DNA from 2 places in the Arthrobacter sp. IK3 genome. Region 2 is predicted to be linked to the other one. Evidence: predicted binding sites of a transcription regulator. Region 2 holds the regulator's gene; the other holds the start of a gene.
The links. The regulator Rex, encoded in region 2, represses fermentation and respiration genes when NADH is low (regulators of the CRP and FNR family bind a similar motif). The targets are predictions, from matches to a motif close to CTTGTGAANNNNTTCACAAG.
Positions count from the first base shown of each region.

Region 1: a site for Rex is predicted at 1,394-1,413, ahead of ACSLGO_RS07045 (queuosine precursor transporter). Genes of this name have one in related genera too.

Region 1 covers NZ_JBPPSW010000004.1:124,165-127,567, forward strand. Annotated here, with positions in the region: gene thiD (bifunctional hydroxymethylpyrimidine kinase/phosphomethylpyrimidine kinase) at 1-134, opposite strand, end outside; gene ACSLGO_RS07035 (hypothetical protein) at 196-678, opposite strand; gene ACSLGO_RS07040 (TetR/AcrR family transcriptional regulator) at 671-1,351, opposite strand; gene ACSLGO_RS07045 (queuosine precursor transporter) at 1,539-2,279, shown strand; gene tgt (tRNA guanosine(34) transglycosylase Tgt) at 2,381-3,403, opposite strand, start outside.
Region 2 covers NZ_JBPPSW010000001.1:211,375-214,777, forward strand. Annotated here, with positions in the region: gene ACSLGO_RS00995 (HAD family hydrolase) at 1-453, opposite strand, end outside; gene ACSLGO_RS01000 (glutaredoxin family protein) at 520-783, shown strand; gene ACSLGO_RS01005 (redox-sensing transcriptional repressor Rex) at 906-1,616, shown strand; gene ACSLGO_RS01010 (hypothetical protein) at 1,620-2,531, opposite strand; gene ACSLGO_RS01015 (hypothetical protein) at 2,707-3,403, opposite strand, start outside.

The DNA.
Region 1 (3,403 bases), on a different contig from region 2:
ATGCAGGTCAGGGCCGTGATGCCGTAGGTTCCCAGTTCCTGGAAGGTCTTGAGGTCGGCCTGGGCGCCCGCCCCGCCGGTGGCTTCGGAGCCGGCGATCGTGAGCGTGACGGGAGGATGTGTTGTTGAAGACATGGCTCCATCTTCCACCCAATCCGGCGTGGCCCGCCACCCGGTTTCGCTGCCAGCTGCCGGGCTAGTAGCGCACGTCCATCAGGCGCCACACGGCAAGCCGCCCGACGGCGGAGGAGACACCGATTGCCAGGGCCATCAGCAGGGGGACGCCAACCGAACCGGCAAGAAATCCAATGACCACCCAGGCCAGCACCGTGGGGACCAGGAAGAAGGCGAGTACGTGCAGCCACTGGTTGGGTACGCCGCGCAGCAGCAGGCCCAGGGCCAGGCCCACCGGGGCAGCCGTCACCAGGCCGATGCCGGCGGCGTAGAAGGCGGCGATGACGATGATCCAGAGGTAGCCCCAGAAATCCCGCGAGGTTCCCCAGCCGATGGCGACGGTGGCGATGGCGGCAACCAGCAGGCAGGCGATCGCGTAACCGGTCACGAAGGCGGTGGGGCCGAACGTTACGCGCGGGGCGAGCATTAGCGGGGCGCCCGCGCCCGAAGGCGAGGTGGCGGCACCGGCCGGGAAGACGGCGTCGTCATCCGCTTTTTCAGTCATGTGATCGCGCTCCTCGCAGCAGCTTCACCACATCTTCCACGATATTGCGCACCACGGGTAGGCGCGAGAGGATGACCAGCTTGGCCACGAGCGGAGCCGTATTCGTGACGAGGCGGCGGGAGCGGGCCTGGCCCGGCGAGGAGTCGTAGACCCAGAACAGGGTCACGCCCATCTGGACCAGCCACAGCAGTTCAGGCAGGTCATCGCGAACCGCCAGCGGCGGCTGCGGCCTGGCGGCCTGCACCGCCTGGCGGTAGACCGCGATCGATTTGCCGCGGCCTACCTGCTCCGCATCCGCCGGGAGGGAGGATGTCCGTGTGCCCGGGGGCACGGGCAGGGCAGCCGTCTTCAGGAACTGGTGGCCCAGGGAGTGGTACGGAGCCAAGACATCAAGGTTCGCCTGCAGGATGACCCGGAGGTGCTCGCCGAGGTTGTGGCCTTCGCGCAGCTGCGGCAGGGCAGCAGAGCGGTGCTCGTTCTGCAGCGACCGGTACAGCTCAGCAACGATCGCGTCCTTGGAGGAGAAGTAGTAGTACGCATTGCCCACGGAGACACCGGCCTCCGCCGCAATGCCGCGCATGGTGGTCCGTTCAAAGCCGAGGGTGCGGAACTGGCTCGTGGCGGCTTCAACCAGCCTCCGCCGGGTGGCTTCACTCTTCGACCCCGCGGCCATTGGTCCCCTGTTCCAAGTTGTCTACCGCGCTATTAGAGCACATTTTTGAACGCGTTCAAAAATGTGACGCCGCGGAAAACGTGGCAGAATTGACGCTGGTCCTCCACGGGCCGCCCGGGACAGCGGGCAAGTGCTAATACAGCCGGGCGGGAGCCCAGGCGAACCACTACACCGAAACGGGAAAGCCATGTCTTCACCAACCCCGGCCGCTGCCACCCAGGCACGCCAGGCCCCCAGCTACGCCTCCCGGGGCAGCTCGCATTTCGACCTGATCCTCACCCTCATGTGCGTGGTGATCATCATTTCCAACATCGGGGCATCCAAGGGCGTGGTGCTGGGCCCGGTCTTCGGAGACTTCAGCATCATTACCGACGGCGGCTTCTTCCTCTTCCCGCTGGCGTACATCCTGGGAGATGTCATCAGTGAGGTCTACGGTTTCAAGGCCGCCCGCCGTGCCATCTACATGGGCTTTTCCATGGCAGCCTTCGCGGTGCTGTCCTTCGCCGTGATCATCGCGCTTCCCGGCTTCGATGACGCCTACGGAGTGGAGAAGCAGGCCGCACTGGAAGCGGCGCTGGGACCGGTATGGCAGATCGTCGCGGCATCGCTGCTGGGTTTCCTGGCCGGGCAGCTGCTCAACGCCATGGTGCTCACCCGGATGAAGGCGCGGTTCAAGGAGCGCGCGCTGGTGGGCCGGCTGATGGCCTCAACCGGCGTGGGCGAATTCGCGGACACCCTGATCTTCTGTGCCATCGCCGCGCCGGTCATCGGCATTACCGATGGCGGGCAGTTCGTGAACTACGTGATCTTCGGATTCCTCTACAAGACGGCCGTCGAGTTCCTGTTCGTTCCGGTCACCTCAGCGGTGATCAAGGCGATCAAGAAGCGCGAGCCTTCCTACGGGCCGCGGGAAACCGAAGCGGCATAAGGCGCCGGGCCGCTTCCCCGGCGGGCCGCTTCTCCGGCACGCCGGCACTCTCCGTGCCGGCGGTATCTCCGGCGGGCCGGCACCCTCCGGCCTGCGGGCACTTAGCTGTAGTACTTGCCCAGGACCTCGTCCTTGAAGTCGAAGAAGGTGCCGTCTTCAAGCGCCAGGCGGGCGTCGTCGACCAGTTTCACCGTGAAGCGCTCATTGTGGATTGAGATCAGCGTGTGGCTGACCATCTCATTGGCCTTGAACAGGTGCTGGATGTAGGCACGAGAATAGTTGGCGCAGGCGTAGCAGTCGCAGCCCTCCACCAGCGGGCCGAAGTCCCGCTTGAACTTGGCGTTGGAGAGGTTCTTGCGCCCGTACGGGGTGTAGAACGCGGAGTTGCGGGCCACACGGGTGGGGGAGACGCAGTCGAAGGTGTCCGCGCCGTTCTCGATGGCGGTGAAAATGTCGTCCGGTTCGGAGATGCCCAGCAGGTGCCGCGGCCTGTCCTCGGGGAGTTCCTCGGTGCACCAGCGGACGATCGTGCCCAGGTTTTCCTTCTCCAGGGCGCCGCCGATGCCAAACCCGTCGAAGCCCATGGCTCCCAGGTCGCGGGATGCCTTGCGGCGCAGGTCTTCATACTGGGCGCCCTGCAGCACCCCGAAGAGCGCCTGGTAGGGCCGGTGCGAACGTTCCTCGGTGAGCCTGCGGTGCTCCACGAGGCACCGCTCCGCCCAGAGCCGGGTCCGTTCAAGCGAACGCTCCTGGTAAGCACGGGAGTTCAGCAGGGTGGTGAGCTCATCGAAGGCGAACATGATGTCCGCCCCCAGCTGGTGCTGCACCTGCATGGAGATTTCCGGCGTGAAGCGGTGCTTGTCCCCGTTGAGGTGCGACTTGAACCAGACTCCGTCGTCGTCAATGTGGGCCAGGCGCTCCTTGCCGGGTGCGACGTCGTCGTCCGCCCCGGTGGCGTGCGAGGTGCCGTCCGCGTTCATGTTGATGACCTTCTTGAACCCCGCGCCCAGGCTCATGACCTGGAATCCGCCAGAATCGGTGAAAGTGGGGCCGGGCCAGTTCATGAATTTGCCCAACCCGCCGGCCTCGTCAAGGATGTCCGCTCCGGGCTGCAGGTACAGGTG
Region 2 (3,403 bases):
TGCGCCGGTGAGGGAGAGCCTGCTCGCGATAACCGAAGCGACTTCCACCGGAGTCCCGGTCACCAGCCAGACACGACGTCCGGCCTTCAGGTGCTGTTCGGTCAATGCACGGGTTCCCGGCCAGATCTTGGAGACGATCATCTCGTCATAGACTTCCTCGCCCAGGATACGGACGTCCTCCGCGGCCAGCCCGGTGGCGAACGCCAGGGCTGCGTCCCGCACGCTGTGGACGTCCTTCATATTCTCGCCCCGAAGCATGAACCGGATCTGCTTGACCGCGAACCCTGCCGCTTCACGGAGCGTGAAGACTTTCTTCTGGTACATTTTCCGGCCTACGTGGAACAGGCTGGCCCCTCGCATCAGGGTGTTGTCCACGTCGAAGAATGCTGCTTCCCCCGGGTTGCCTTCCGCGGCCGGAGAATCGGCGGCACGGACGAGCGCGGGACGGGGCATGCAAGAAGTCTACTGAAAAACCTCACCGGAACGCGGAAACGCTGCCAGGAGACTAAGTTGGAAGTCATGAAAGATGCGTCTTCCGGAGCCGGTGTACCCGAGCTCCTCCTGCTGACCCGCCCCGGCTGCCACCTGTGCCAGGGCGCCCGTGAAGTATTGGATCGGGTATCCGCGGACCTTGGTGTTCCGTGGCAGGAACGGTCGATCACGGACGATCCCGAGCTGCAGGAACGCTTCGCCGAGGAGATTCCGGTGCTGATGATCGACGGCGTGCAGCGCGACTTCTGGCAGATCGACGAGGCCCGCCTGCGCCGCCTGCTGGCAAAGTAACCCTGCGCTAAACACACTTGGTCGCCGGGAGAAGCGGTTCTAGAGTGGAGAACCTGCCGGGGCATCCCGGCTGCCAGGAGCCGCACCGCAGCCCGTAGCTATCGAAAGTTGCCGAAGTGAGTATGCCGGAAGAGTCAGCCTCCGCAGGCCCGGCCGTGCCTGCGCACGGCCGGCACATACCCCCGGCTTCCCTCGCGCGGCTAACCGTCTACCTCAGGGTCCTGGGCACCATGCTGACTGAGGGTGTTGAACGGGTGTCCTCCGAGGAACTCGCCGAAGCCGCGGGGGTAAATTCCCCCAAGCTCCGCAAGGACCTTTCCTACCTGGGTTCCTACGGAACCCGCGGCGTTGGATATGACGTGCCCTATCTCAGCGGACAGATTTCCGCAGCCCTGGGCCTGACCCTGGACTGGCGCGTGGCGATTATTGGTGCCGGTCACCTGGGACGGGCCCTGGCCGGCTACCCGGGATTCGGGTCCCGGGGCTTTGAAGTGGTGGCGCTTTTCGACGCCGATCCGCTGGCCGTGGGCCAGGAAGTCGGCTGGCTCCGGATCAGTGAAGTGCAGTCGCTGGAAGCCGTGCTCGAAAAAACACGGGCCAACATGGCTGTCCTGGCGGTGCCTGCTGAAGCCGCCCAGGAAATGTGCACGCGCCTGGTGAACGCCGGAATAACGAGCATCCTCAGCTTCGCCCCAGTGGTCCTGCAGGCTCCCCCGGAAGTCCAGATCCGCAAGGTGGACATGGCAACCGAACTGCAGATCCTCGCGTACCACGCGCAGCGCGCCCAGGTCTCCGCCATCGCGACGGATGCCCAGGCGCGCCTGATGCGCTGAGGCCTAGGCGATCCTGCCTCCCTTGGTCGCGAAGTACCGGCTGCTGGCCGGCAGGAACAGGAGGCCGGTTCCCACCAGGGCCAGCAGTGCCCCGGCCACCTGGACGGAGGAACCATCCCGGAAGGCAAAGTACAGCGCAGCGGCAACCACCACGCACCCGCCGGTCCGCGCCCAGCTCCTGCCGTCCCGAACCAGGGACGCCAGGAGCAGGAAGATTCCAAAGGCGACGGCGGATACGGCCACATCCGCGACCCTGGCGAAGGACAGCACCATCTCAACCGGAACGCGCAGTTCCGCCAGTTGGGCCGCTGCCTGAGGTGCAGGCCGTTCCGGATCCAGGGCCGCGCGGAGGCCGGCAACCAGGCTGAGCACGCCGCCTGCGATGACGAGCAGTGCCGCGGTATTGATGGCGAGGGGTGCCGGGCGCCGAGTCTTGCGAGCTGAGATCTGCGGCGGCCGCGGTGCTGCTGCGGGAGCCGACGGCGAGTGGTCCGGCCGGTGCGGTGTCTTGGCTGCGGGCCGCGGCTGGACGGGTGCCTTGGCAGGCTGCCCGGTAGTGGTTGCTTCCTGGCTGGCCTTCGTCTCCGCGGTGCTGTCTACGGGCAGCGTCCTGGATCCATCAAGTGCAGCAGGGGAGGAGTGCGCCTTGGTCCGGCGGGAAGCCGGGGACGAGAGCGCCAGCTGGATGACTGCGTCGGGGAAGCGGGCCCAGCCGAACAGGCGGTCGCCGATTCCCGTGTGTCCTGCCGTTGAATCCGGCGGATGCAGGCCGGCCGTATTCCTGGCCTGCAGGTCATGGTCCGGGGACAAAGTATTGCCGCCGGGTGGCCGGCGAGGACCGGGATGCAGGATGCGGTTGGCGAGGGAATGGGTGCCTGCTCGGGATGAGCGGGGCGCTGCGGGAGGAGTCGTCATAATCGTCGCCGCCTTCACAAGACCGGAAGAATCGAAACTCCGCCGTGATCCCGAAGGTGCCCGGCGGAGACTCAACGCTACGCGTCAGTGCTCCGGCTGTGGACTGTGCTGCCCCGAACCCGTCTCCCCGCGGCCCAGATTCTTTTCCCGTGGGCCGGTTGGCAGGGCGGAAGCCCTAGTAAGCGCGGTAGGGGTTGAACTCCCGGCGCCGGAAGTAGGGGTTGCTCGGGCGGAGGTAGAGCATCACAATTCCGGCGATTCCGGCCAGTGATGACAGCAGCGAGAGCCAGCCCAGCGGGGACATCACATAGACGGGCAGGGAAACCAGCAGCCCTACGGCAGAAAAGGCGGCGAAAACCGTGCCGAGGATCCGCGCCCAGTTGTGCCCCTTCAGGATGAACCAGGCGATCAGGACGTACAGGCCAAGTCCAATAATGCTCAGGACCACGGAGAACCAGACGACGAAGCCTCCGGCGTCCTGGACGTCGACGTTGGCATCCCGCAGGGCATCCATCTGGGAGGCGGTGAGGACGTCCGGCAGCCGGAAGGAAGTCACAAGGTTGTTGATCAGGGACAAGACCCCGGCGGCGATGATCAGCCAGAAACCGAGAACAACCTCGCGGGGTGCCGGACCCTTCGGCTGGCCCTGCTGCTGGGGTGCCCCCGGGGAGCTGTAGCCGGAAGGCTGGGCCGGCTGGTAACCGTAGGACTGGCCGTACTGGCCCTGTCCGGGCTGCGGGGGAGTGTGCTGCTGACCCTGTTGCCCGGAGGCCTGGCCATACTGTCCGTAGCGGGGTTCGGGCCGGGGATCCGGTCCCGGGCCATCGCCGTGGGCGGCGTTGCCGCCGTCCTGCGGATCGGGAACGTTGGGA